3 regions of the Salipaludibacillus agaradhaerens genome follow, and region 3 is predicted to be linked to each of the others. Evidence: riboswitches for the same ligand, from Rfam matches in the RefSeq annotation. Region 3 holds a riboswitch; each other region holds the start of a gene.
The links. Region 3 has a riboswitch for S-adenosylmethionine ahead of metE (5-methyltetrahydropteroyltriglutamate--homocysteine S-methyltransferase). Riboswitches for the same ligand answer to the same signal wherever they lie in the genome.
Positions count from the first base shown of each region.

Region 1: it holds a riboswitch for S-adenosylmethionine, as region 3 does, so the genes downstream of both, metK (methionine adenosyltransferase) here and metE (5-methyltetrahydropteroyltriglutamate--homocysteine S-methyltransferase) in region 3, are expected to answer to the same signal.
Region 2: it holds a riboswitch for S-adenosylmethionine, as region 3 does, so the genes downstream of both, BK581_RS10495 (methionine biosynthesis PLP-dependent protein) here and metE (5-methyltetrahydropteroyltriglutamate--homocysteine S-methyltransferase) in region 3, are expected to answer to the same signal.

Region 1 covers NZ_KV917378.1:3,903,767-3,913,941, forward strand. Annotated here, with positions in the region: gene pckA (phosphoenolpyruvate carboxykinase (ATP)) at 1-913, opposite strand, end outside; SAM riboswitch class I at 1,396-1,518, shown strand; gene metK (methionine adenosyltransferase) at 1,781-2,995, shown strand; gene BK581_RS17925 (gamma carbonic anhydrase) at 3,153-3,689, opposite strand; gene BK581_RS17930 (alpha/beta hydrolase) at 3,837-4,631, shown strand; gene BK581_RS17935 (tetraprenyl-beta-curcumene synthase family protein) at 4,667-5,776, shown strand; gene BK581_RS17940 (tRNA 5-(aminomethyl)-2-thiouridylate-methyltransferase MnmM) at 5,850-6,422, opposite strand; gene BK581_RS17945 (tRNA modification radical SAM protein MnmL/YtqA) at 6,419-7,387, opposite strand; gene ltaE (low-specificity L-threonine aldolase) at 7,548-8,567, opposite strand; gene BK581_RS17955 (MDR family MFS transporter) at 8,879-10,087, shown strand.
Region 2 covers NZ_KV917378.1:2,239,232-2,249,406, forward strand. Annotated here, with positions in the region: gene BK581_RS10475 (VOC family protein) at 100-951, shown strand; gene metH (methionine synthase) at 1,014-4,469, opposite strand; gene BK581_RS10485 (bifunctional homocysteine S-methyltransferase/methylenetetrahydrofolate reductase) at 4,474-6,348, opposite strand; gene metC (cystathionine beta-lyase) at 6,391-7,575, opposite strand; gene BK581_RS10495 (methionine biosynthesis PLP-dependent protein) at 7,568-8,701, opposite strand; SAM riboswitch class I at 8,858-8,966, opposite strand; gene BK581_RS10500 (GyrI-like domain-containing protein) at 9,402-9,881, opposite strand.
Region 3 covers NZ_KV917378.1:1,603,795-1,613,969, reverse strand. Annotated here, with positions in the region: gene BK581_RS07755 (TraB/GumN family protein) at 1-1,251, opposite strand; gene BK581_RS07750 (DEAD/DEAH box helicase) at 1,830-5,111, shown strand; gene BK581_RS07745 (DEAD/DEAH box helicase) at 5,315-6,817, shown strand; SAM riboswitch class I at 7,058-7,164, shown strand; cobalamin riboswitch at 7,337-7,538, shown strand; gene metE (5-methyltetrahydropteroyltriglutamate--homocysteine S-methyltransferase) at 7,663-9,951, shown strand.

The DNA.
Region 1 (10,175 bases), 2.3 Mb from region 3:
GTGTGTGTTCATCGATGACAACGTTCTCTAAAACGGCTCCGAACTTAATTGCATTGTAAATGTCTGGTTCTTTTTCCTTGCATAAATTAATACATTTGGCATAGCAACCACCTTCAATATTAAAAATACCTGTCGGAGACCAAGCATGTTCATCGTCACCGATGAGTGACCGGTGTCGGTCAGCTGAAAGAGTCGTTTTACCTGTGCCAGAGAGGCCAAAAAATAACGCCACATCTCCTTCACTACCAACATTAGCTGAGCAATGCATAGAGAAGACCCCCTGTTTTGGTAATAGGTAATTCATAATAGAAAAAATCGCCTTTTTCATTTCTCCGGCGTATGCTGTTCCACCTATGAGAATCGTTCGTTTTTCAAATGAGGTGATGATAAATGCCTCTGAGCGTGTGCCATCACGTGTTGGATCAGCTTTGAATCCTGGAGCGCTAACAATCGTGAATTCTGGCAATTGTGTGGCTTTTTTTTCTTGCTCTGGGCGAATAAATAACTGTCTTACAAATAAATTATGCCATGCTAATTCATTTACGACCCGAATAGGATATTGATAGTTAGTGTCGGCTCCGGCAAAGCCCTGTCGTACAAATAGTTCATCCTTATCAGCTAAATAATGTAAAACTCTTTCATAAAGACGTTCAAAAGTTTCAGATGAAATGGGTTTGTTAACAGAGCCCCAATGAATATCTCTTTCTGAGGAAGCCTCTTTAACGATGAACTTATCCATTGGAGAGCGACCGGTGTACTCCCCTGTTTTGGCTACAAAGGCCCCTGTGGCAGTTAGATGCCCTTCTTTTCTAGCTAACATCTTTTCAATTAAATGGGGGACAGGGAGGTCCTTGTTCACATTGTTTCCTTGTATCAGCTGACACAATCTTGTTTCAAAATGAAGCATACTCATAGTATCCACCCTTTCAAAATAATTTACTTCGTTTTCCTGTGAGGGGCACCTTTAAGACAAGACGAACGTGAATGTTCATTAATGTAAGAAGGTGTGTAAACTTTCACGAAAAGCCAACTAGTTAATAACGTGTCTTAATCTTATTCAAATAATATAGTATGACTTATATATTATAAAGTATAATACATTAAGTTTATATGTGCTATACTTTATTGCGGAATTGAGAAATCAAATTAAGGTTAAGCGTGAAGGAGACAGATGAAAGCGAGTGATTTTTAAAAGGTGATTTTAGAAGAATTGATAAACAGATATTGGTTAAAAGTAAGAATATGACTACAAGTTTAGTGTAATCGAATGTCTACCTAAAAAGAGAAAGAAATTTAAAAGCGTCATAATATTGTCACAGTGTTATGAGAGAAGAAGTTAAAGGATGAAAGTTGACACTTTAAAAAAAATCGGTTATTCTTTCTTGAGAACGGATACTCTTATCCTGAGTAGGCGGAGGGACAGGCCCAACGAAGCCCAGCAACCATCACTAAGGCAAAATGTGAACGGTGCTAACCTGCAAGGCATACGCTATCATACGGTGTCTTGACCGATAAGAGGTGAAAGGCGAATGGATTCAAACCTTTTCCTCTAGTCAGGGAAAGGTTTTTTATACTTCTATGAAAGTCTGACTATTTAAAGGCAGGAAGCGTAGGATATTATGCCGATGCGCTTTTAAAAGTGAAGCTTTCCAAACAGCACTTACGATGTTGTTGTAAGTGCGACAACTCACCAGCTAATCTAGTGAGGAGAGAAACCATTCTACAGGAGAACGAGTACCGTCATCGGCAATGAGTTGAAAAAATTGAGGAGGTACATAAAGTGGCAGGAAAAACACGTTTATTTACATCAGAATCGGTGACAGAAGGGCATCCAGATAAGATTTGTGATCAAATATCGGATTCTATTTTAGATGAAATTATGAAAAACGATCCTAATGCAAGAGTGGCATGTGAAACGTCAGTTAACACAGGACTTGTGCTTGTAGCTGGAGAAATTTCAACCTCAACATATGTGGATATCCCAAAAGTTGTTCGAGAAACGTTGAAGGAAATTGGATATGTACGGGCGAAATATGGATTTGATTATGAAACATGTGCTGTACTCACGTCTATTGATGAACAATCTCCAGATATTGCACAAGGTGTCGATCAAGCACTTGAAGCGAGAGAAGGCCATATGACTGATGACGAAATTGAAGCAATCGGTGCAGGAGATCAAGGGTTAATGTTTGGCTACGCAGATAATCAAACACCTGAACTTATGCCACTGCCAATCTCCTTATCACATAAACTTTCTCGTCGTCTTGCAGAAGTGCGCAAAGATGGCACATTGGATTATTTACGTCCTGATGGAAAAGTACAAGTAACAGTGGAATATGATGAAAATCAACAGCCAGTTAGAATTGATACGATTGTGATTTCTACTCAACATCATCCTGAAGTAGAATTAGCACAAATTAAAGCAGATTTAACGACACACGTTATACGACCAGTTGTTCCAGAGGTATTTTTAGATGAAAACACAAAATATTTTATTAATCCTACTGGACGTTTCGTGATTGGTGGGCCTCAAGGGGATGCTGGTTTAACTGGTAGAAAAATTATTGTAGATACGTATGGCGGATATGCGCGCCATGGAGGTGGGGCTTTCTCTGGTAAAGATGCGACTAAAGTGGACCGTTCTGCCGCCTATGCTGCCCGTTATGTGGCAAAAAATATTGTAGCAGCTGGTTTAGCTGAACGGTGTGAGGTTCAATTAGCGTATGCTATCGGTGTTGCTCAGCCAGTGTCGATTGCAATTGAAACATTCGACACGGGAAAAGTATCGGAGGAAGTACTCGTTAAAGTAGTACGAAATCACTTTGACTTGCGTCCTGCAGGGATTATCAAGATGCTTGATTTACGTCGACCAATATATAAACAAACTGCTGCCTATGGGCATTTTGGCCGTACAGATGTTGCCCTTCCATGGGAGGCGACAGATAAAGCGGATCTTATGAGAGAAGAGGCTTTTGCACTAGCAAAGCAATCTTAATTCGTTTTAACCTATCTAAATTAAAGAGCACGCATGATGTGAAATGACTTTAGTCTCGTCAACTTATAGTTGGCATGAATAAAGTATTTCTCGGTCATCAGCGTGCTTTTTTAGTTTAATTCAGTTAATTGAGTATATCTTCCCATATTTAACTGTGTCACTTTTTAGTGTTACGTTGCTTCTCTTCAAAACGCTTATAATAAGCGGCTTTTGCCATGTAGTCTTCTCTGATCCGTTTCATTTCTCTAAAGTCGTCATCTGTCAATTCGCGTATGACTTTAGCCGGATGACCGAGTGCTAATGTTCTTGGTGGAATCTTTTTTCCTGGCGGGACGAGACTTCCTGCACCAATAAAGGCTTCTTCACCGATTTCTGCGCCATCAAGAATAAGTGACCCCATTCCTATCAAAGCGTGTCTATGAATGAGGCAACTATGTAACGTACATTGATGGCCAACTGTAACCCCTTCTTTCAAATGCAATGGGATGTTAGGACTTTGATGAAGAGTACTATTATCCTGGACATTAACGTTCTTTTCAATGATTGTTGGGGCTACATCTCCACGTATGACTGTATTAAACCATATGCTTGTATTTTCATGAATAGTGACATCGCCAGTAATAATAACCCCTGTTGCAATAAAAGCTTCTTCACTGATAAGAGGGGTTTTTCCGTTATATGGGTAAATAGTCATCAACTCGCCTCCTTAAAAATACTTATACTTTCACCAATAGTTTAGCAAATTTTCTTTTGGGAACGAAATCTCAATTTCTATGACTTGACGAAAGTGTTATGGAAAGGGAAGATAGTAAGAAAACAGACTGAATCGAAGGTGATAAATATGTGGAGATGGGAAGCAAAGTCAAAAGAGGCTAAAGGGGTATTTGTTGTTGTTCACGGAGCTGGAGAATATCATGTGCGTTACAAGTGGATTACTGAGCGGTTAAATGAATTTGGGTTTCATGTTATACTCGGGGACTTACCTGGCCAAGGGACAACGGAAGGGAGAAAAGGTCACGTAAAAAGCTTCAATGACTACATAAAAGCTGTATCAGGCTGGCTTAATGAAGCTAAAAAGTATGGTTTACCTGTGATTTTATTAGGCCATAGTATGGGAGGCCTTATATCAACTCGCACGCTAATGGAGATGCGAGAAGAAAAGCTCCCTCAAATGGTGATTTTGTCATCACCTTGCTTTGGATTATTTAATAAAACGCCGATAAACAAAAAGATACTTTCATTGGCATTGAATAGAGTGACACCTGGTTTGAGGTTTCCGTCAGGTCTTGAAACAGGATCAGGTACGCGCGACCCGTTAATGCGGGAACGAGATGCCACCGATCATTTGTTAATCAAAAAAGTTAGTGTCAGATGGTATAGAGAATTAGATAAAGCGATGAAAATAGCTCATGACAATACAGAACGCTTTCCAGAACTACCGCTACTTGTGATGCAAGGTGGCGATGACCGAATTGTTGATAAATTTAAAGTGAAAGAATGGTTTAATCAAGTGGATTTAAAGGATAAATATTATAAAGAATGGGAAGGACTGTACCATGAAGTGTTAAACGAACCGGAAAAAAATCACGTGCTGGCTCATATGCTCGGTTTCGTTACGATGAATCTTCATAATTAAGTGGTTCTGTTCACCGTGTGATGGAGGAATGTGAAGTGACGATCCCTACGACATCTTGGTCTCTTATGATTCAAATATATAAAAAGGTTATTCCGGAGGTCTATACATGCTTAGATGAGTGGCGGAAGCGAGCTAAAGAGATTCCAGATCCAGAGCTTCGGGAACAAGCGTTAGCAAGTATTGCTAACAAAGCGTTTCACTGTGAAGGTGGTGCTGTCTATGCGCTATTGGCAGGTGATCATCTAAAGGAAGCAGTTAAGTTTATTGTGGCTTATCAAACGATCAGTGATTATTTAGATAATTTGTGTGATAGAAGCACTTCGTTAGACCCAAAGGATTTTAGTGCGCTTCACATGGCGATGTCAGATGCTCTTACAGTAAACGCACCATTGCATGATTATTACCACTATCGAAGTGAAAAGGATGACGGGGGATATTTATCTGAGCTCGTAAAAACCTGCCAGACGTGTATCTTATCATTTCCTGCTTACAAGGAGGTTGAAGCTCAAAACCTTCAGTTAGCTTCTTTATATAGTGACTTACAAGTGAATAAGCATGTCCATCACGAGAACAGAGAAACACGGCTGATTGATTGGTTTGAACAGCATAAAGCACAGGTGGCGCCCATGACATGGTATGAATTTTCGGCTTGTACAGGATCAACTCTCGGAATATTTTGTTTAAGTTCATATGCAGCAGGTGACGCTTCCTTTTCAAAAAAAGAGGCAGAGCTTGTTAAAGATGGGTATTTCCCTTGGGTTCAAGGGCTACATATTATGATGGATTATTTCATTGATCAAGAGGAAGATCGTATAGAAGGGGATTTAAATTTTTGTTTTTACTATGAGAGTGACGAAACACTACTTAGTAGAATGGAACAGTTCTTTATGAAAGCTGATGATTCGCTAAAAACTCTGAGAGATAACAAATTTCATCGGCTCATTAATAATGGGTTACTCGCTATTTATCTTGCGGATGAAAAAGTCAAAAAAGATGCTAATTTAAAAAGAAATAAACGTCGCTTAATGCGTCATGGTGGAATGACAACGTTACTCTTTTATTCATTTATAAAGTTTAACCTAAAAACCGCCCGAAGAGAAAAAGCGACAGGGGTAGTGAGGCTAGGACAAAACAGTTTTTATTGAAGTAGAAGATGCGATTATCATTTATGATAATCGCATCTTCTTATGTTGGAATAGTATAAAGAGCATTTTATTCTTAGCGCTTTTCGATAGCAATAATAAACGGCGGGTTATTTCGCTGATTCGTGAATCGATATTCTAGCACATGGTACATGTCTTGAGGCAATTGACGTACAAAAGGTATGACCACCTCTCGCTCTTTTTTCCCTTCCATATGGCCACTATAAATGACTAGTATGAGAAGGCCCTCAGATTTTAAATGAGTTAAAATATGACGTATCGCTGTGATCGTTGTCTCAGCTATGGTTACGATCGATTTATCACTCCCAGGCAAATAGCCTAAATTGAAAATTGCGCCATCAACTTGTCCGTTATGCTCAGTTTTTAGATATGTGAGTAAGTTTTCGTGTCCATCATGAATGAGATTGACAGGGGTTAACGCACTTTCTGACATAAGCCGGCTCTTAGTTGTCTCAATCGCCTGCTTTTGGATATCGAAGCTATATACAAAGCCGTGTTCGCCAACGCATTTCGCTAAAAAGAGTGTATCATGCCCATTACCAGCTGTGGCATCAATCGCTATCCCACTCTTAGGAACGGCTTTCGCTAATAATTCCCTTGCGAAGGGGAGAATACGTGTTAATTTCATAACGCAATCCCCTTTTGACTACCGTCAGTAGAGAAGTATTTTCCTTGCCAACTGTTACGTTCTTTCATTTCTTTATCGATCCCATTTAGCACTTCCCACTTATTTAAACTCCACATCGGTCCGATCATTAAATCTGCAGGACCATCTCCTGTTAAGCGGTGAACAATCATTGAAGGAGGAAGGACTTCTAACTGATCACAGACGAGCTTAATATAAGTCTCTTTATCCATTAAGTCCAGCATCCCTTTTTCATATTGTTTAACCATTGGCGTCCTTTTTAATAAGTGGAGTAAATGTATTTTAATCCCTTGGACATCTAGTTTAGCCACTTCTTTAGCCGTTTGAAGCATCATGGCATTCGTCTCCAATGGCAAGCCGTTAATTATATGAGAGCATACGCGAATACCATGCTTGCGAAGCTTTTTTACACCTTCAACATAACATTGAAAATCATGAGCGCGGTTAATAAGTTCTCCTGTTTGATCATGGGCCGTTTGCAAACCTAACTCCACCCATAAATAAGTGCGCTTATTCAGTTCTGCCAAGTACGCAACTACATCATCTGGTAAACAGTCAGGACGTGTGGCGATGGAGAGACCGATCACATCTTCCTGCTTTAAAATGACCTCATACATGTCACGAAGCTCCTCTACGGGGGCATACGTATTTGTATAGGCTTGAAAATAACCGATATATTTTCCCGAGCGCCATTTTTTATGAAGTTTGTCTTTAATCGTATGAAACTGTGTGACTAAATCATCACGTCTGTCGCCGGCAAAGTCGCCAGAGCCTCGCTCACTACAAAATGTACAGCCACCGTAAGCAACATTTCCATCCCGATTAGGACAGTCAAATCCCCCGTCTAAAGGGACTTTAAATATTTTTTCACCAAATTGCTGTTTCAAATGATAATTCCATGTGAGATAGCGCTTATCTCCGAAAAGATGCGCTTGTTCGTTAGTCATCGCATTGTCAACTGCCTTTCATTTATCACAGGTAACTGTCCATAAAGCGTCGGCGTCAAAATAGAGAGGAGAGGTATCCTTATTTTGCCGGGGCTACCGGACGCTAAGGTCCTGATTAACTTAATCTTCAATTAGTGGGATCACTGATTGAAGATTCGTTTTATGAACATGTTTTTAATAAGTTAATGACGTCGTTAATATTTTTTGTAGATATATTTAAATGTGTTGTGAAACGTAATGCTTCAGGTTTATATTGGATTACGGAAATGCCTTTTTCAGCTAGCAGGGATACCCATTCTTTAGCTGTCTTAGCAGAGTGGGCTGTGTCGGCAATAATGATGTTGGTATGAATGTCGTGAGTGACTACCATATCAGTATATCTATTTATTGCAGCTGCTAACATTCGAGCATGTTCGTGATCGTCTTCCAAACGTTTTATATTTGATTTTAACGCTAGCAGGCCTGGAGCTGCAAGTACACCTGCTTGGCGAAGGCCACCTCCGAGCATTTTTCGTTTTTTTCTGGCGTTAGCGATAAATTGTTTACTACCAGCTAGAATGGATCCTACAGGGGCACCGAGCCCTTTTGAGAGGCAAAATTGTACGGTATCCACATGTTGCGTAATCGTTGTCACGTCTTCTTTGATGGCAACTGCAGCGTTAAAGAGACGAGCGCCATCCATATGTACTGGCACGTTATGGTGAGTGGCTATTTCCGCTACATGTTTTAAGTAATCAATCGTTAACACAGTTCCACCGCTACGGTTATGCGTGTTTTCAAGCCAGATTAGGCCTGTTTCAGGGAAATGCACATCATCTGGTCGTATGGCTTCCTCCAGTGTTTTCAATGGTATTTCTCCGTTTATGTGGGGAAGTGTACGTGATTGAACACTAGCAAAAGCAGAAATAGCGCCACCTTCATAAATAAATACGTGCGCGTCTTCGTCCATAATCACTTCTTGCCCTAAATGAGTATGAGACAAAACGGCTATTTGATTACCTTGTGTACCGCTTGTGACGAAGAGGGCCGCTTCTTTTCCCACAAGCTTAGCTGCGTATGCTTCTAATTCATTGACTGTAGGGTCTTCTCCATATACATCATCACCCACATCAGCTTTTGCCATCACATCCCGCATTAACTGGCTCGGTTTGGTAACTGTATCACTTCGTAAATCAATCATGAAGCTCGTCCTCCTCTATGGGTCTGTTTCTTCTATCCTATCACACTTGCACAGCGTGAAAATAATACTAATCATTACAAAGGTGTGATTTGATCACAGATAACCGTTCGTAAACGTCCTAGGTCAAAATAGAAAGGAGAGCTAACTCTATTTAGGCGGGAGCTAACGGCCGCTAATGTCCTGATTCACGCCACTACCAATCAGTGGAGAGGAACGGAAACTTCCACTCATTGAAGGTTCATTTTGTTGCTAATTAAATCATAATCATCTAATCTATTAGTTAGTGTATCGAAATAATGGAGGGGAAATACGTGCCAAAAGCAATTTGGATTTTAGTCATTGGGATGACAATTAATGTGACAGGTGCGTCATTTTTATGGCCGCTGAATACCATATATATGAGTCAAGAACTAGGGCGTTCTTTAACAGTGGCTGGCAGTATTATTATGATAAACGCAGCTGCAGGGGTTGCAGGGAATCTATTAGGTGGTAGGTTGTTTGATAAAATTGGTGGCTATAAAACGATTATGGCCGGCGTTACGATTACAACAGTGAGCGCCTTTACGCTAGCTGTTTTCCATCAGTCATTTATAGCCTATGTACTCATGCTCACCACGATTGGATTTGGTGGAGGTATGATGGTGCCTTGTATGTATGCATTAGCCGGAGCGATTTGGCCTGAAGGTGGACGCAAGCCGTTTAATGCCATGTACGTGGCACAAAATGTGGGTGTTGCCGCAGGGGCAGCCATTGGCGGGTTGCTTGCCAGCTTGAGATTCGATTTTGTCTTCTTTGGGAACGGTGTGATGTATTTTAGTTTTTTCTTATTGGCACTCACTTTTTTTAAACATCTTGAAGAGGAAGGAAGGAAAGTATCAGCTTCCTCTACGTTTCAACAGACAGAGCGAGTGGAAAGTAGTAAGCGATTCCAAGCACTTCTTTTGCTATGCGCTGGCTTCTTAGTGTGTTGGATTGCTTATACTCAGTGGGCATCGACTATTTCCGTTCATACGCAAAACTTAGGAATACCTTTAAGTGCGTACAGTCTATTGTGGACGATTAATGGGGGAATGATTATTTTTTGTCAGCCTCTTATTAAATTTTTTATAAGAAGATGGGTTCATTCTTTAAAAGCACAAATTTATGTGGGGCTTAGTATTTTCATGGTTTCGTATTTAATTTTAGCTAGTGCTGAAGTGTTGACAGCATTTGTGGTAGCGATGATTATTCTAACATTGGGAGAAATGTTTGTTTGGCCAGCTATACCGACAATTGCGCACACATTAGCTCCAAAAGGAAAGGCTGGCTTTTATCAAGGAATTGTCAATAGTGTCGGAACTGGAGGTAGGATGATTGGACCGCTTTTCGGTGGACTCATGGCTGACTTATTTGGAATGGCGGTCTTATTTTATGTGCTTGTCGCTATGTTTTCGATTGCCTTTATCATGACCCGAATTTTCGATAAAGGCGTTCCACACCTGGATTTTACGAAAAAACGACAAGAACGTTCAGCTTCTTAGAGGAGTGCTATAAAATGGTCGTTCACTAGAGTCTAAAAATACATTTTTTGTAAGGTGTATGAGCAAGACTTGACAGTGATTGTGTCAC
Region 2 (10,175 bases), 640 kb from region 3:
AGTTATTTTACAATAGGCGTTTAATTTGATTCTTCTATACAATTGAATCTATAATTAATTCAATTACTTACAAAATTAAAGTGCTAAGGAGGAATGGCTATGCCCTTTCACGAAGCATCGGCCACATTTATCAGTCATGTTCACTTAAAAGTAAGAGATTTAGCTACTTCTATGTCATTTTACCGAGACATTCTTGGGTTATCTATTTTCAGTGAGTCTGTCACAACTGTTTCCTTTACAGGCAATAAAAAAACGCCATTTTTAACAATTGAACAAGCCGGTGAATACGTACCGCGTCCACCTCGCACAACCGGCCTTTATCACGTTGCTCTTTTACTTCCTTCAAGAGCTGATTTAGGGAGCTTTCTTAAACATATGCTCGACCACGACTACCCTTTGCAAGGGGCATCAGACCATCTCGTAAGTGAAGCTATCTATATGGCTGATCCTGATGGTAATGGCGTTGAAGTCTATCGCGACCGTCCATCTGAAGAATGGATTTGGCAAAACGGTCGTGTCACGATGACAACTGATCCACTTAATGCAGAGGCTGTGCTCGACGCTGGAAAACACCTCCCGTGGGCAGGCATGCCCTCTGGCACTGTAATGGGTCATCTTCATTTACAAGTGGCCGATTTAAAACAAGCGGAGCATTTTTATTGCGACGGCCTCGGATTTAATATCGTCTCACAATTCGGTGAACAAGCGTTGTTTATCTCTAGTGATGATTATCACCACCATTTGGGATTAAATACATGGTCGAGTAAAAACGCGTCATCCCCACCAGAAAACAGTGTTGGCATTAAAAGCTTCGACGTTTTTTATCCTAATGAAGCTAGTCGTACTAAGGCAGTAGAGAGATTAAGAAGTCAGGAAAGGCCCGTTAATCATCAAGGAAATGCGCTCGTCGTCACTGATCCTTTCAACAATAGAATACGACTTCTCATTTGATAAAATAAGACGTTGCCCTCATAAATAATTATTTATGAGGGCAACGTCTGATCTCTCACTATTTAAACACTAAAGTATCTTCCTTTAGGATGGGCAAATACCATGGCAGACACACTAGCTTCTGGTTCCATCATATACTCTTCTGTGAGCTGAACATCAATTTTGGATGGTTCTAAAAGGTTGAAAAGTTTAGCTTGGTCTTCTAAATTTGGACAAGCTGGATACCCAAAGGAGACACGAACTCCTTGGTAACGGGCGGAGAACCGTTCCTTCATCGTAAAATCGGCTGAATCAGGGAAGCCCCACTTATCACGCATAAGCTGATGAATTCGCTCAGCAAAGGCTTCTGCCACTTCTAATGCCACTGCTTGAACGAGGTGACTGTACAGATAATTGCCTTCATGTTTCGCTTTTTCGGCTATCTCTCTCACACCACTTCCTGCTGTTACTGTTAAAAAACCGACATAATCCATTTCCCCATCTGCTTTATCCCTCAGAAAATCTGCTAAACATAGATAAGGTGGTTTCGACTGTCTTGGAAAATCAAAGCGTTCCAACACGCGCGTATGATCATCGCGGTCAAAGATCAAGACACTGTCTCCGTCCGCCTGTGCAGGGTAAAAACGATACATGCCATTCGCTTGCAGTAGCCTTTCCTTTTCTGCTTTGTGTAGAAATGCCATGACCTTTTCTTTTAATTCAAGTGTTTTCTTATCTCCCCGCTCACAATTGCGGGCAATATTCCCTTGAATACCTAGGTGTTGTCCGAGTAGGGTCTGCATATTTATATAAGGTAACAAATGTGATAAACGGAAATTCCGCAGGACATGCAAAGAAAGATCTTCTGGTATAAATATCGGACTATTTTCTGTCTCACTTCGTCTAGTAAGTACTTTAGTCCCTGAAGTAACACCTTGTTTTTTGGCTACATCACCATGTAAGTCTTGTTCTTTAATTTCTTTCTGCCGCTTTTTATGGAGGGTTATTAGCTCCTTTTTGTCCTCAGGCCGTGCTAATTTATTCGCTAATTCCAACCCTGTCATGGCATCTTTTGCATAGAGGACAAGTCCTTCGTATTGCTTAGAAATTTTATTCTCCGTAAATCGCCTTGTGAGAGCTGCCCCACCTACTAAAATAGGAATGGAGATGCCTCTTTCCCGTAAGTCATTAGCAGTTAACACCATCTGTTGTGTTGATTTTACTAATAGTCCTGATAAGCCGATAGCATCAGGTTTCTCACGCTCTACCGCGTCGATAATGTCATTCGGCGGAACTTTAATACCGAGATTAACAATGCTGAAACCATTATTTTGTAAAATGATTTCCACTAAGTTTTTCCCTATATCGTGTACATCTCCTTTAACCGTTGCAAGTAGAATTTTCCCTTTCCCACGATCATCAGCCTTCTTTTCCATGTAGGGCTCGAGATATGCCACAGCCGCTTTCATCGCTTCAGCACTTTGAAGCACCTCGGCCACGATTAATTCGTTATTGTTAAACAACTTCCCTACTTCATCCATCCCATCCATTAATGGACCGTTAATAATCGAAAGCGGGTCACGATACGTTTTAAGCGCCTCTGCTAAATCATCATTCAAGCCATCTTTTGAACCTTCAATAATATAGTCAGCCAGCCGTTCTTTCAGCGGAAGCTTTTTCACCGCAGTTGCCTTTCGCGGTTTTTTCTTCCGATAGAAATCCGTAAAGGCTGCTAATGTGTCGTCATTTGTACGGAATAACAAATCATCAGCTAACTGGCGTTCTTCTTCTGAAATGGAGCCGTACCTTTCTAATTTTTCCGTGTTGACGATGGCATAGTCTAACCCAGCTCTCGTACAATGATACATAAATGCTGCATTTAACACTTCACGGCCTAGAGGCGGCAAGCCGAATGACACATTACTTACGCCTAGTATTGTTAGACATTGTGGAAATAGCTCCTTAATTTTTCGTATGCCTTCAACAGTAGCCTCAGCTGAACCAATGTACTGTTCATCGCCTGTCCCAACAGGAAAGACAAGAGGATCAAAAATAATGTCTTGCGGGGATACCCCGTAACCATTGACCAATAAATCGAACGACCGCTCTGCAATCGCTACTTTCCGCTCCACACTCACACCCATTCCTTCTTCATCTATCGTCCCGACGACGACCGCTGCGCCAAATCGGTGAATAAGCTCTGCTACTTTTTTAAATTCTTCTTCGCCGTCTTCTAAGTTAATAGAATTAATAATTGCCTTCCCTTGTGAATAAGTGAGTGCCTTCTCAATAACCGACGTATCCGTTGAATCTAACATGAGGGGGACTTTTACTTTATTAATCACATGATGGAGGAAGTTCTCCATATCTGCCAGTTCATGACGATCAGGGTCAGCCAAACAAATATCAATAACGTGTGCCCCACGCTTCACTTGTGCCCTGGCTATTTCAGACGCTTCTTCATACTTTTCTTCCGCAATAAGCCGTTTGAACTTTCTTGAGCCAATGACATTCGTCCTTTCTCCAACGAGTAAAGGGCGCATATCAGTATCATATATGAGTGGTTCAATGCCTGACACGCTATGCCGGGTATTGTCCGGAAGGCGTCTCGGTTCATATTCTTTTACCGCTTCAGCCATTTCACGAATATGATCAGGTGTTGTCCCACAACAACCTCCCACGATATTTAACCATCCCTTTTCCGCAAAATCTATCAACTTTTTCGTTAATGACTTTGGTGATTCATGGTAATGGCCTTCTTCATCAGGCAATCCTGCGTTTGGATAACAATGAACGTACGAAGGAGCTATTTCAGATAACGTCCTGAGATGGTCTTGCATAAATTCCGGGCCTGTAGCACAGTTAAGTCCCACGACGGTTGGCTTCATATGAGCCAATGAAATATAAAAAGCATCGATCGTTTGACCTGCCAACGTCGTCCCCATCGGCTCAATTGTCCCAGAAAACATTAAGGGAATTTGAGCATGACGCTTTTCAAATGCTTGTTCAATTGCCACGTAAGCCGCCTTCACATTACGCATATCTTGACTTGTCTCTAAAAGTAAGATATCGACGCCACCGTCTAACAAACCTTCAACTTGTTCCCGATACGTACTCGTTAACTCAGCAAAGCTCGTTCCGCCTGTGACAGATAAAGATTTTGTCGTAGGACCCATGGCACCAGCGACAAAACGTGGTTTATCATCGGTGGAAAACCGCTGTGCTTCCTTTACAGCTAATTCTGCTGCTTTTCTATTCAACTCATAAGCTAATGCCTGAAGGTCATAGTCTGCCAATACAAGACTTGTGGCACCGAATGTATTCGTTTCAATTATATCCGCACCCGCCTCTAAATAAGCCCTATAAATATGACTAATCACATGAGGGGCAGTAATATTTAAGTACTCATTACATCCTTCAAACTCTTCCCCACCGAAGTGCTCTGCCGTTAAATCGGCATCTTGAAGCATCGTTCCCATTGCCCCATCTAACACTAAAATCCTTTGCTTTAATGCGTGTTCAAAACCAGATTTTGTCATCTGTTCACCTCTTTACCTGTTGCGTTTTATGTTGTCCTTGAATCAATGACTCTTCTTCACTCATGTCTTGAATGTAACGTGTTAATTCTACGGTCATTTCATAACGTAAAAAAGGTGTGATTAAATAAATATGGTTAAAATACGTTTTTGCTTCATCAATGAGCTCTTTTGCTAAAAGCAGGCCTTCCTTCTCTCCCTCTAATTTACTTTTGCCGCAAGTAGCCATACGCTTTCTCACATCATCAGACAAGATAATGCCAGGTACTTCATTATGCAAAAATTCAGCGTTACGGCTACTCACAAGAGGCATGATACCAATATAAATTGGAACGGGTAAATGTTTCGTCGCCTCATAGACGGTCTCTAACTGTGCGATACTATAAACTGGCTGACTCATAAAGTAGTCAGCACCGGCTTTAATCTTCCTTTCTAGACGCTTTACTTCCTTGTCAATATAACGAGCATTGGCATTAAATGCCCCTGCTACCGTAAACACGGTTTTTTCACCGAGGTCTTTCCCTGAAAAAGAAATGCCTTCATTTAATTGTTTAATAAATTTGATTAAGTCTAGTGACGCCATATCGTAAACAGACGACGCCCCTGGAAAATCCCCCACCTTAGCAGGATCACCTGTAATCGCTAATACATCATGAATCCCCAGTGTATGCAAACCAAGCAGATGGGATTGCAGTCCAATAAGATTACGGTCTCGGCATGCTAAATGTAAAAGTGGCCTCGCCTTTGTCTGTTGCTTCATTAATACACCTAACGATAAATTATCTATTCTGGCAGAAGCTAAAGAATTATCAGCGAGAGTTACGGCGTCAGCACCAGCCTCTTTTAACGCCTTCGTTCCCTTTAAAAATTCATCCGTTTTTGACAGGGATTTAGGGGGATCTAACTCTACAATGACTGATTGTCTATTTTGCGAGACATCTGAGAGAGGATGGGCCACATTTGGTGGTGTGACACTAACAGCAGCAGCCCTTTTTTCCTTTATTGGTTTACTAGTAACTGGCATTAATCCTTTGCTGAGGACCGTGGCCTTAATCGCCTTCACGTGGTCGGGTGTCGTACCACAGCACCCACCGATAAGCCTCGCTCCCTCCGCTACCAATTCTTCCGTCATCTTCCCAAAATAATGAGGGTTAGATTGATAGAAAAAACGACCATCCCGTACATTTGGTAAACTAGCATTTGGGTAAACAGATAAATATGTTTTTAGCGGTAAAGGCAGCTCTTCCAACGAACGGAGCATGTGATGGGGACCCATTCGACAGTTCAATCCCACCACATCAGCCCCCTCTTCTCCAAGTCTATCGAGGGCAGCCTTTAACGATATCCCTCCTTGTAGAACACCAATATCTCCAAGTGTCACTTGGGCTATAATAGGCACCTTTGTCTGTTGACGTAAATAACGAAGGATAAGACTTAATTCATCAATATTATAGAACGTTTCTAGCAATATGCCATCTACACCAGCTGTAAGCAGCACATCAGCTTGTTCTTTAAAGCTCGCTTGGACTTCTTCCGTTTCAAATTCTGTCAAGTGAACATTACTAATACCCCCGATCGTCCCTAAAACGTATGTGTGGTCACCAGCAGCCTCTCTAGCTATAGAGACAGCTTTAAGATTAATTTCCTCTGCAAGGTGTTCCAGCTGATAACGTCTCAATTTCAATCGGTTAGCCGCGTACGTATTCGTTTGAATAATATCTGCTCCAGCTTCAATATATTGCTGATGGACTTTTAACACTTTTTCAGGACGATCATAATTTAATAGTTCGAAGCAGCCATGAATGCCTTGCTGATAGAGGAACGTTCCCATCGCGCCATCACCGACCAAAATCTTTTGCTGCAAATCATCTAATAGTGCCATCTCGACTCCTCTCCCCTGTATAACAGATTGTCAGTCTACTTTTTATGATGGTACTTGTTTTTCTCGCGAGATCTTATGGAAAGCCTGCTCAAAATCCGCTATTAAATCATCTTTATTTTCTAGCCCAACAGATAAACGAAGTAGACCATCTGTAGTACCTCGTTTAGCCCGTTCGTTAGGAGGCATTGCTTCGTGCGACATTTTAGCCGGATACGATAAAATAGACTCTACAGCCCCAAGACTAACGGCAAAAACGGGTATCGACATAGCTTCAACTACAGCCTTGACAGCTGACCGGTCAGAAAACTCAAATGACAGCACTGCCCCTGCCCCTTCTGCTTGAGAGTTGTTTAACTCATAACCAGGGTGGTTCTCAAGCCCTGGATAATAGACGTGTTTAACAGTCGGATGATCGTTTAACCAAACAGCTATGTCATGTGCAGTAGCAGATGATAACGTCATACGAGCGTGCATTGTTTTAAGACCTCTCATAATGAGCCAACAATCATTCGGTCCGAGAATCGCCCCAAAGCTGTTTTGTAAAAATTTTAGCTGATTGGCTAAATCACGATCTTTCACAACTGCTAGCCCCGCCACCACATCACTATGGCCACCGATAAACTTCGTGGCGCTGTGTACGACCACATCTACTCCTAAATCTAGTGGGCGCTGTAATACTGGCGTCATAAACGTATTGTCTAGTACGGTGAGACAATCGTGATTTTTAGCCAATGTGACAATCTCTCGGATTGGCGTGATTTTCATCGTGGGATTAGAGGGTGTTTCCATATAAATCATGGCCGTGTTTGGACGTATTGCTTTTTTGACTTCTTCAACATTGGTCATATCCACAAACGTATACTCAATACCGTGGCGTGGAAGTATTTCTGTTGTGAACCGATATGTCCCTCCATAGACATCTTCTGTAATAACAAGATGGTCACCAGCAGAGAGCATCATAAAAGTGGACGAAATCGCTGCCATCCCTGAAGCAAATGCAAATGCTCGCGTCCCATTTTCAAGTTCTGCAAAAGTTTCTTCCAATGCTTGCCTTGTGGGGTTTCCTGACCGTGCGTAATCAAACGTTCCGAAGTGATCCACACTTTTCTGATGAAAGGTTGATGCTGGCTGTATCGGTATACTCACGGCTCCAGTTGAGGCATCCGTTTTATGAGAATGATGTAAAAGACGTGTTTGAATACTCAATGGTTGTCGTGCTTCAGGCATGTCTTTCCTCCTCCTTCTTTACCGCCGCAGCAAGCGCTTGATCAATATCTTCACGTAAATCATCTGCAGACTCAATGCCAACGGAAAAACGTAACAGTCTGTTACATACGCCTAACTCATTTCTCACTTCCTCTGGGACATCCGCATGGGTTTGCGTCGCTGGATACGTCATTAAACTTTCTACTCCTCCAAGGCTTTCAGCAAACGTTATTAGTTTTAAACTCTGTAGAAAAGGGTTGACCCACTTCTCATTTTTCACTCGAAAAGAAAGCATGCCCCCTCTTCCCGGATAATTCACATTAAGTACAGCAGGATGTGCCTGTAAAAAATCAGCTAGTTTTTTTCCATTCACTTCATGCTTTTCCATCCGTAAGGCAAGGGTTTTCATTCCCCTAATTACAAGCCAAGAATCGAGAGGTGATAAGATAGGGCCCATGCTGTTAAAAATATAATATAACCGTTCTGACAAGGCTTCACCTTTAGAGACGATAAGCCCTGCGATCACATCATTATGTCCTGATAAATACTTAGAGGCACTATGAATGACAATATCTGCCCCTTCTAGTATGGGCTTCTGCAAAAACGGTGTGTAAAACGTGTTGTCTACAATTAATAACAAATCGTGCTCTTTCGCTATTTGATTGAAAGCAGCCAAATCAGCTTCGTACATTAATGGATTAGTGGGAGTTTCAATAAAAAGAGCCTTTGTTGTGGGTTTTATATGTTGTTTAAAAAATTCAATATCTGTTACATCCCCATATTGAAACGTAATTCCCCAGCGCCGCCAACACGCTTCAAATAGACGATAGGTTCCGCCATATAAATCACTCGCTGCTAAGATATCATCACCACTATTAAATAGTGATAGGACAACTTGGATGGCAGCCATCCCAGAAGAACAGGCAAACCCCTGATCACCACTTTCTAATGAGGCGATCGCCTCTTCCAGCACTTCCCGCGTCGGATTTCCTGATCTCGAATAATCATAACCAGTCGATTGCCCAATCCCTTCATGTCTGTATGCCGTGGAACAATAAATAGGAAGACTAACCGTTCCAGTTGATGATTCACTGCGGTTTCCAATTTGCACAATCTTTGTTTCTAACTCGTTCGTGTCTTTACTCATTTAACGTCAACCCCTCCTTTAGTAGCATGCGATCCAACTTATCGATACCTTTGTTCCTATCCACATGTGTGGACGTTTAGAAAAGACCTCACTACGACAAAAAACCTTCTTCAAAAATAAGAAGAAGGTTGCTTAATACCATGCACTTTAGTCCTCTCCTTATCTTTGCAAGTTGTCTTCTTGCAGGAATTAGCACCTGACCGCATAAAGCCGGCTGGTTGCTGAGGTTTCTTAGGGCCTTTCCCTCCACCTCTCGTGATAAGAACGTTCTATTATATTCATTTATTTCCCAATCTAAATCTAATTGTTCCCAATTGTATCGAAATTTCTGAAAATATGCAACTCTTTTTCAAAAAATAATGCATCAATGATTTCCCACACAATTCGACTCTTTCTTCCATCCCTTTTTAATTGCTTCCTATTCGAAACACGTACACGCCTTTTTTTCATAACCGTCTTTCATTAATTAAGAGACGGCTCAATAAAGAATTTTCAGCTGCATGATGCCATGAAGCCTTTCGCCTCATTGCCTCTTAACACGTTGCTGATCCTCCGAGGGGCCCATCTTTCACCACAGCCTTTTCTTAAATACAATCATGTGATAGATGATTTATTATGGTTCGCCTGTTCGTGTTAAATATTCACTCAAAAAAACTAGGAGATTGCTTTGACAACCTCCTAGTTTTACGAATGATAGGTCTTACCTGGCAACTGGGATATGAATCTCAAAGATCGGTTCATCAACTAATATTTTTTCGGCGTTATGAAGCTCAATCTTCAGGGGAATGTCATCAAAAGCGTCTATGTCTTCAGGCTTCAATGGCGTCAGACCTCTTTCTATTAACTCTTCTTTAATTTCCTTATACGTCTCACTAATATCTTTATCTTTTCGATGTTTATAAATAAGGTAATCACCTTCAGGAATAATCCGATATGTCATGCCACGGGGCACATCTGTGCCATTATCTACTTCCCAGCCACCGATGTACGTAAAACCATCTCTCCTGTCATGGGTAGACACTCCGATAAATTCATGGGGATTTACTTTTCCTTTGATGTCTTCTATTCGTTGTTTAGCTTCATTGATAACTGGGTGTATCTTTCCTTCAGCTGCTTCCTCAAATGTCCCTGCCCACTCTAACCCGATAATCAATCTCTCACGCATACCTCTTATTTTCATTTTCAATCCCTCCTACCAGTTTATAATAATTGTCGTTTATTCTTAATGTCTTATTCTTTGTTGTGATACCGCCCCTGTATAATGGGGGCTTGTCAGACTCTCTTTCCCGCTAGTTTTCTCTTCTACACTTTGTATTTTATCTTGTTTTCTCTCATAACACACGTACTTATTCTTAAATATGATGATTACTGCCTATGTATCAATCCCATTACTCAAGTATGATCTCAACAATATAGGGACTAAATTCTCTCTTTAATTGACTTTTAAGAGACGTTTGATACAATCTAAGAAACT
Region 3 (10,175 bases):
TTAAAATCCCTCTGGCGTCTCAACATCATAGCCACGCTGTTCTAAAAGGCCTGCAATGCTATTATCACCTACGAGATGCATGGCCCCTACGACAACAAAATAGGTATCTCCATTATCTCCTTGAAGAAATTCTTCAATTTGATCAGTCATTGCCACATCTCTTTCATCAAGAGCAAGCTGATCAGTTTCATTATCCATCTCTCGTAAGTATGTTAACAGCTCACTGTTCCCGCTGCGCCAAAGATTAATTAATTGTCGAGTATCTTCCTCATACACGTCGTAACCTTCAACAGTGGCTTCAAGGCTTTCAATCTGTTCCTCTTCTGGGGCACCGCTAATAGTCTCTAGCTGACTTTCAATTGATTCAAGGCTAATCACAGGGAGACCATCATTATGCGCACGCTCCATAAAATAATTATCAATGCCATGCTCACCACTGAAGTCTGTTTCCATTAACGCGACATCTGTAAGGAGCATTGAGACAAACCATGGTTTGTAAGAATCAACTAGGCTACTTGTCATCCCAAATTCTGAAAGGTGTGAGACGGCTTCTTCGTACACATCTTCATCTAACACGTCGGATAATGCAGTGCCATCTGTATACATACCTTCTTGCATCATATAGCTCGTGATTTCCATTTCATCAATGTCCGCCATATCAATTTCTACTGCTAAGTGATCAGCTTCGTCAAATGCTTCTTCAATTTCGTTATGTAGAGGGTATAGATTTTCATCACCTACATGGATTGATCCAAGTAAATAAACTATTTGATTTCCTTCCGAAACAGTTAAAAAGATCCCCTTTGACGGTTCATCCTCGGGATCTTCCACCGAGAGGCGCACTCTCGCGTTCACCTCCATGCCGTCTTCCTCGAGTTGTTCTAACAATTCCCATTGACTGTCATCCATCGTTTCTGTAATAAATACGTCACCTGCGTGAAGCACTTCTAGATGTTCTAACTCGTCCAGCGGAGAAAAATCAGAAATAGCATTCCCAGCAAGGTTTAAATCAGTTAAATTTTCTAACTGCTCAATACCAGCAATCTTTTCAATCCCTGCGTCACTCGCATCAAGGATTTTTACACTAGCAGCTTCTTCTGTCGTTACAGTTTCTTCTTCACTATCCACTGCTTCTAATACGGCTTCTTCCAATGCGGCATCCTCAAATTCTATAGAAGCAGTTGAATCACTGCACCCGGCGAATAGGAGTAAGCTAGTTCCGATTAAAGATAATGTTACGTAAGATTTCATTGTCATTCCTCCAAAGAAGTAAAAATATATCATGTGTTAAATAGTTACGTCCACATCGTTAAAAAGTTCCATAAGTAGTAACAATTAATTTTCGACGTAACAATCGCATAATGAAAAATAAATAGTATCACATATCCTTTTTAAAAGCACTGTATGGAAAGGGGATGACTCCCAGAGGCCCAGCCAACTCTGGACATCCTATGCGGGATGTCTGCCTGTAGAGAATGATCACTATAGGTGTTTTTTTAGAGGTGTGTTTTGTACGATAACGTTGGTCCAAAGTATGAAGTCAATTTTAGTTTACCATACTCGTAAAGCTGACTTATGGTTGTTAACGGTATGTATTGGTTAATAAGGTCTTTTGATCTATATTTTAAAATAGGACAATCGTGAGTTGTCATAAAAATTGAACCGAATGATTTTCGATTTAGCATTGGTTATTTGGTAAAATGAAAAAATGAGTGTTTAGCTTTCAGTTAAACATACGATACTTATGTGATGAGTCTTCAAATGCTCTCATAAAACAGATAATTCTTAGTACAGTCATTTTATAAATAATTTAAAAGCAGGTGAAAAAAATGAACCTGGAAACATTATCTCATGACGATATACGTCATGAATGTGCACTGCCTACCACATTTGAAAAAGGGTTGACGTATTTTTCGGAAAATAAAATTATCGAGCTTATGAAAAATGCAACCACAGGGGTTTATGAAGGAGAAGTGGCTGCCTCCTCGTTTGGTGATAGTTATCATGTTGCCGTAGAGTATGACCTCAAAACGTTTGAAGTGGAAAGCATGGGCTGTACGTGTGCTGCCTTTCATGAGTATGAAGGAATGTGCAAGCATCTTGTGGCTGTCATGCTGAAGATAAAAAACGAGTGTCAAGAATTGGAGAGAACGAAGCTAACTTCTAGCTCGTTGATGAAGCCTGCCGATAAGCCCCATATGCCATCAGCAAGTCAGCGACGTGCGAAACGCTTAATGGATTCTTTTGAGCAAATTTACATGAAAAAACAAGAAGCGTTTCAAGAACGGGAACCACTTAATGTGGAGTATACTTTGCACCTTCAGTCGGCTTATTCCCCCCGCTTTTTAGGCATGATGTCGCTGGAATTGAAAATCGGACCTAAACGTTTGTATGTGGTAAAGGATATTCCTGAATTATTAAAAGCAGCTGAGGAAAATGAAGCAGTTAAGTTCTCTAAATTGTTTACATATCACCCAGCAGATTACTTTTTTTCGAAAGAAGATATGAGTATTTTTAGCGTAATGGCGAAAATTACGCAGTTACGTGAAGATGAAAAAGAGACGGCTAGTTACGGTTACTTCAAGTCTATGGCTGAGAAAAAGCGAGAATTTGTGATACCGCCTACTTATGCGGGGGAGATTCTTACCTTGCTTCAGACCCGTCAAGTTGTGTTAGATGATGGGCTTGAGGTGCATCATGACATAAAGGTCACTAATGAAAAGCCTGAACTGGCATTTCATTTGACAGAAGCCAACGATGAGTGGACAGGAGCGTACCGCCTGTCATGGGAAGGGTCTAATTACGCCCATTATTTCGGGAAAAAATATGGTTTTCTCTATATAGATGGGACCTTTCATCACTTGAAGGGGGATGCCCTCGAAGCCTTTGATACGTTATTTTTTCAACTGGTCACAGAGGCGCCAGCAGAGTTGTTTTTAGACGAAAGTCAGCTTGAAACATTCGCCTCCCTTGTTTTGCCGAGGCTTAAAGAATTGGGGCATGTTTCTTTAACGAAATCCCTAAACGAAAATATTAAAATGGCACCCTTACAACCGCTATTATATGTGGATTATGTTGATGAACGTCTCACTGCAGAAGTGTTTTTCCAATATGGTGAAACGAAATTATCTCCTTTTCATCGTGAAGCAACCGATAGCTCACATGTCATCGTTCGTGATGTGGAACAGGAATATTTTCTCTTATCAATTATTGAAAACATCCCTTTTAAATTTAACGGAAGTGACTTGTTTTTAGATGACCAAGCTGAAATTCTTGCATTTGTAGCTGAAGATGTCCCACAACTTTCTAAATCCTTTCACTTATATATATCTGCTAGCGTCAAAAATATCGTCCATCAGCCAGTAGAGGCACCGTCGATCAAAGTGGAAACGAATGAATCATTAAGCCTTCTCGATGTTTCTTTTGAAGTTGATGGGATAAGTGATGAGGAGCTGAATGGTGTATTAAAAAGCCTTCTAGACCAAAAAAAATACTATCAGTTAGAGTCAGGTGCTTACCTTCATTTAGACTCTGACGCCTTTAAACACATGAAGCGTGTCATTGAAGACTTAGATATGTCGGCGAAAGATGTTTCACCTCATACCTCTTTGCCGCTTTATCGCGCGTTTCAGTTATCTGAAGAGACAGAGGTGCAAATAAAAAAGGATCGGGCTTTTAAAAAGCTAGTAGAACGTTTGACTGAACCTGAGGAATTAGATTTTCCTGTTCCTGAGCATCTCGACAACGTGTTACGTGATTATCAAAAACGCGGCTATCAATGGCTAATGTCTCTTGCACACTATGGTTTTGGTGGGATACTTGCCGATGACATGGGCCTGGGTAAAACACTTCAAACAATTGCTTACTTAAGCTCAGTGAAAAATGCTGATAAAGAATCGGCACCAGCGATGATAATTTGTCCGTCTAGCGTGGTATATAATTGGCAGAAAGAGCTGGAGAAGTTTGCTCCTGAACTATCCACGGTGGTGATATCAGGCTCTCAACATGAAAGGGAGGACGCTTTAAAGTCAGCTGCTGGTGTGGACATTTGGATTACGTCTTATCCTTTAATTCGTAGAGATATCCATTATTATGACGCTCACCATTTTTCAACGCTCGTATTAGATGAAGCCCAGTATGTGAAAAATCAAGGAACGTTGACATCGAAGGCTGTTCGAATGATTACATCAACTAACAGCTTTGCATTAAGCGGGACACCGATTGAAAATTCACTGGATGAGCTTTATTCCATTTTTTCTATCGTGCAACCGGGGATTTTCAAAAATAAGCAAACGTTTAAAAATTATGAAGAAGATCGTATTGCTCGTAGAATAAAACCGTTTGTTTTAAGGCGGATGAAAAACGATGTTCTCCAAGAGCTTCCTGATAAAATTGAGTCCATTGAATATACCCATTTATCTGAGCAGCAAAAGACGGTCTATCTAGGTCAGCTACATTTATTGAAATCTGAAGCAAGTGAAGTCTTTCAAACCAATACCTTTCAAGAAAATCGGATGAAGTTGTTGGCAGGTTTGACACGGCTGAGACAAATTTGCTGTCATCCAGGGATGTTTTTAGATGATTATACCGGCGGATCTGGAAAGCTGGACCGGCTCCTTGAATACTTGGAAGAAGCAAGAGATGCCGGGAAACGTATCGTGCTTTTTAGCCAGTTTACCCAAATGCTTGCTATTATGAAAAAGCATCTAAATAAAAGTGGTTGGGACTATCATTACTTAGATGGATCAACGCCTTCTAATGAACGAGTTGAGCTAGCAGAGAGGTTTAATCGAGGAGAAAAAGATTTATTTCTCGTGTCATTAAAAGCTGGTGGCACAGGGCTTAACTTGACAGGAGGGGACACGGTCATTCTTTTTGACTCTTGGTGGAACCCTGCTGTAGAGGAACAGGCAGCAGATCGTGTTTACCGATTTGGACAAAAGCGTGTCGTACATGTGACCAAAATGGTTACGACAGGGACGATTGAAGAAAAAATTCATCAATTACAAGAAAAAAAGCGGCATCTACTTGATCGCGTCATTCAGCCTGGAGAAACAATGATGTCATCACTAGGTAAAGAAGATATTGAAGAATTGCTAGGTTTATCTTAAAAAGGGATGGTTATTTTAGTTGATATATGGTAAACTTAACAAGTTGAAAAAATTTCAGAAGGATTCATCCTTTTCTCAGTAGGTTAAAATAGGATAACGCATGCAGCTTGTCCGTTTAAAAAACGTATGAGCTGCATTTTTAAGGTTAAAATAAATACAATCGCTCTGACGGTAAAGTATGAATTAAAAGGAGATAAAAGCATTTGGCACGTTTTAAAGATTTAAACATTGAAGAAACGATTTTGAAATCCATTGAAAAAATGGGGTTTACTGATGCAACCCCTATTCAGGAAAAAGTTATTCCAGCTGCAAAGGATGGCCGCGATGTCATCGGACAAGCTCAAACAGGAACAGGAAAAACAGTAGCTTTTGGGATTCCTTTACTGGAATCGGTCATACCACAGCAACGTCATCCACAAGGTCTTGTATTAGCTCCGACGAGAGAATTGGCTATTCAAGTATCAGAGGAATTGAACAAGCTCGGTCGCGAGAAAGGTGTAAGTTCTCTTGCTATTTATGGCGGTCAGGAGATTTCCAAACAAATCCGAGGACTTAAAAAACGCCCTGAAATCATTGTAGGGACACCAGGACGTTTTATGGATCATATGCGCCGTAAGACGATTCGTCCAGAGTATATCAATACGGTTGTCCTTGATGAAGCGGATGAAATGCTGAGTATGGGATTCATTGAAGATATCGAGACGATTTTAAAAGAAGTCCCTGAAGATAGACGGACGATGCTATTTTCAGCAACGATGCCTGCAAGGCTGAAAAATGTCATAGCATCATTTATGACCGATCCTGTTAACGTAACGGTTAAATCAAAAGAAGTAACTGTTGAGAATATTGAGCAACGCTACGTTGTGGTTAACGAAAAACAAAAATTCGATGCGCTCTGTCATTTACTGGATATTGATCCGCCTGAATTGGCAATCGTCTTCGGACGTACGAAGCGACGAGTTGACGAAGTCGCTGAGTCACTAGGGATTCGTGGTTTTGCGGCTGAAGGCCTCCATGGTGATATGAAGCAAGAGCGTCGTGATGCGGTCATCCGTAAGTTTAAACGAGGCGCTATCGAAATTCTTGTTGCGACAGATGTAGCTGCAAGAGGGCTCGATGTGAATAACGTCTCACACGTGTTTAACTTTGATTTACCACAAGACTCTGAAAGCTATGTCCATCGTATCGGTCGTACAGGACGTGCAGGTAAGAGTGGTATAGCATTTAGTTTTGTCACACCGAAAGAGCGAGATCACTTAAAAGTCATTGAAAAAACAACGAAAAAACCGATGAAGCAACAAGGGGTACCGACATATGAGGAAGCATTAGCAGGTCGCCAAGATAGATCTGTCAATCATTTGCAGAATTCACTTCGAAAAGGAGATTTTGAACATCTTCTCGGAGCAGCAAAATCACTTTTAGAAGAACATGACCCTGAAACACTCGTAGCTGCGGCATTAAAAACGATGACGAAGGAACCGGATCAAACGCCTGTTCATATTACTGGTGAAGCACCTGTTCGTTCTAAACGTCGTAACTCAGGACCACAAGGCGGAAATAAAAGCCAGGGTGGTTATCGAGGTGGGTCACGTCAGAGAAATGACCGTGGACGCCGTGGTGGAAAAGGCCGTGGAACTGGTGGATCTGGCGGATCTGGTGGTTCTGATGCAAAAGTAAAATCTTTGTCTTTCAAAAAGAAAAAGTAACATCTTATTTGAAGGTGTTTATTAGAGTGTGTTAAAGGGGCGATTGTCCTTTTAACACACTCTTTTTTTGATCTTTAAAATGTTTTAGGGGGTCTCGATGTTTCAGCGATGTGATCAATCTCCTCTTTGTGATTTACTAATTAGCCAAAAAAATTGGAATTTTAAAATTAATTTTAATTATTTGTTGATTTATTATCTGAGTATGTTACACTCGTTAATAACTTACCAAACTTCATATGATTCTTATCCAGAGAGGTGGAGGGACTGACCCTATGAGACCTCGGCAACCAGTACGTTCGTACACGGTGCCAATTTCAGAGGAATGCTTAGCATTTCAAAGATGAGAGAGACGTGATCTGCATTTAATACTGCTATCAACCCCTTTTCTCATCTAAATTATTAGTGAGAGAAGGGGTTTTTTACGATGGTATAACGTTCCTCAATGTAATGGTACGATTAGAAACTAGCTTCTGACCTCTCGTTTATTGAGGACGTCCTAAGCCTGTTTTCTTATAAAAACTTCATAGTCGTGAGATAGGTTCATTTAGCGTTTAATACGCTGAATGATTAAAAGGGAATCTGGTGTAAATCCAGAACGGTCCCGCCACTGTAAGTCAAGAGTGAATATGACCAAGTCACTGGAAGTCAATATCTTATTCTGGGAAGACCATATTCATGATGAGAGACGAGTCAGGAGACCTGCCTATTATCACAACACTGTTATCCTACGGGGAAATAGGGAGGTGTTAAATATCTAAGACATGTAATAGGATATTTTTAACCTTTTCAATGGTAAAAATATCCTTTTTAATTTAGGAAGGAACAACTCACTTTTAAAGGAGGAAATGAAGATGGCACTAAAAACAAGTCAATTAGGATATCCACGTATAGGGGAACAACGAGAATGGAAGCGGACGCTTGAAGCTTATTGGAAAGGGGAACGCTCAAAGGAACGATTTTACGAGGAAATGAAACAGATTCGTTTATCTCATTTACAAAAGCAACGTGATGCATATGTTGATTATATACCAGTTGGAGATTTTAGCTTTTATGATCATGTGCTGGATACGGCACTCATGTTTAACGTCATTCCAGAGCGGTTTGCAAAATCACCAGCAGACCCTTTAGATACTTATTTTGCTATGGCAAGAGGTAGTGATGATGGGGAAGCATGCGAAATGACGAAATGGTTTGATACAAATTATCACTACATTGTGCCGGAATTTCATCGAGGCTGGGTACCTAAAGTAACGACCAACTATACCCTTCAAGCATATGAAGAAGCGAAGAAAGAGTTAGGAATTGAAGCCAAGCCTGTGCTTATAGGACCATTTACATTTTTGAAGTTATCAAAGGGTTATACAAACAATGAATTTCCACAGTTGGCAGAAAAATTAGTTCCGTTGTATGAACAAGTCATATCAGAACTGTATCAAGCTGGCGCTTCACTTATCCAATTAGATGAGCCATCACTTGTTACCACATTATCAGAAGGAGATATTGAGCAGCTGAAAGGAATTTACCGTGAATTAGCTGAGAAACTTCCAGAAGTTAGCTTGTTGCTCCAAACGTATTTCGGTTCAATTGATCATTTTGAGCAAATTGTCTCACTTCCTGTTAAAGGGATTGGACTAGATTTTATTCATGATAAAGGTGTGAATTTACAAGCAATTAAAGCTCATGGGTTTCCAGAAGGCAAATTATTAGGCGCTGGTATCATTGATGGCCGTAATATTTGGAAAACAGATGTACGTGATGCGTTGTCTCTCTTAACAGAGCTACAAGAAGTTGTTCCCTCTGAACACTTACTTGTTCAGCCATCGTCGAGTTTATTACATGTGCCAGTTACATTAAAATATGAAACGAAATTAGATCAAGAACTCCTTAACGGTTTGTCGTATGCCGAGGAAAAATTGTATGAATTACACTTGTTAAAAACGATAAGCAATCATCCAACAGATGAAGCGGCGAAACAAACGTTTGAAGAGTATCAACAGTCAGTTGACACGTTTAAGCATGCCCCATTTAGAAAACTAACAGACATTTCAACTGACTCGGACTTGCCTACTGAACGAACGCATACGTATGAAGAGAGAAAAGAATTACAAGAAAAGAAATGGCACCTTCCGTTTTTACCAACGACAACGATTGGGAGTTTCCCCCAGACACGTGATGTGAAGCGAACACGTACTGAATGGCGTCGGGGAGAGCTTGATGATGACACATATGACACTTTCGTTAAGGGGAAAATTGAAAAGTGGATTACGATCCAAGAAGAAGTGGGACTAGACGTGTTTGTACACGGTGAATTCGAACGGAATGATATGGTCGAGTATTTCGGTGAAAAGCTGAATGGCTTTGCCGTAACACAAAATGGCTGGGTGCAATCATACGGCTCCCGTTGTGTAAAACCTCCGGTGGTTTATGGGAATGTGAGCTTTGAAAAACCAATGACGGTGAAAGAGACGAAATTTGCTCAATCATTGACGAAAAAGCCGGTAAAAGGAATGCTCACAGGACCTGTCACCATTTTAAACTGGTCATTCGTTCGCAATGATATACCTAATCGAGACGTCACAAGGCAAATCGCAAAAGCTTTAGTAGAAGAGGTGAAGGCCCTTGAACAAGCAGGGATCGAGATGATTCAAATGGATGAACCGGCGTTGAGAGAAGGATTGCCATTAAAGAAACATGAGCAACAAGCATACTTAGATTGGGCAGTTGAAGCGTTTAGATTGGCAACTGCTCAAGTAAAACCAACGACACAAATTCATACTCATATGTGCTACTGTGAGTTTCATGACATCATTGATTCCATTAAAGCATTAGACGCTGATGTTATTTCTATAGAGACGTCCCGCAGTCACGGTGAACTCATTGAGACATTTAAAACGAATGTCTATGATAAAGGGATCGGTTTAGGTGTTTACGATATTCATAGTCCTCAAATTCCAAATGTTGAGAAGATGTTAAATGTGATTAAACAAGCATTGAATGTTTTACCAGCACAAGCCTTTTGGGTGAACCCAGATTGTGGATTGAAAACGCGAACAGAAGAGCAAACAATTGCAGCGTTGAAAAATATGGTGACAGCTACGAAGAAAGTAAGAGAAGAATGGAAGGTTTCCCAATAAACGAGCTTTCTATGAAACAAACGTTTAGCAACGGATGAGCTTTTTATCCGACGTCCTCACTTATCAAGACTCCCCTACGGCACATCGAGATTCTTTCTCTAGCTTTAGGGGAGTTTATTTATCACAGATAACCGACCGTAAAACTCTCGGCTCAAAATAGGGAGGAGAGATTAACTATATATGCGGGGATAACGGACGCTCATATCCTGATTGACTCAACTATC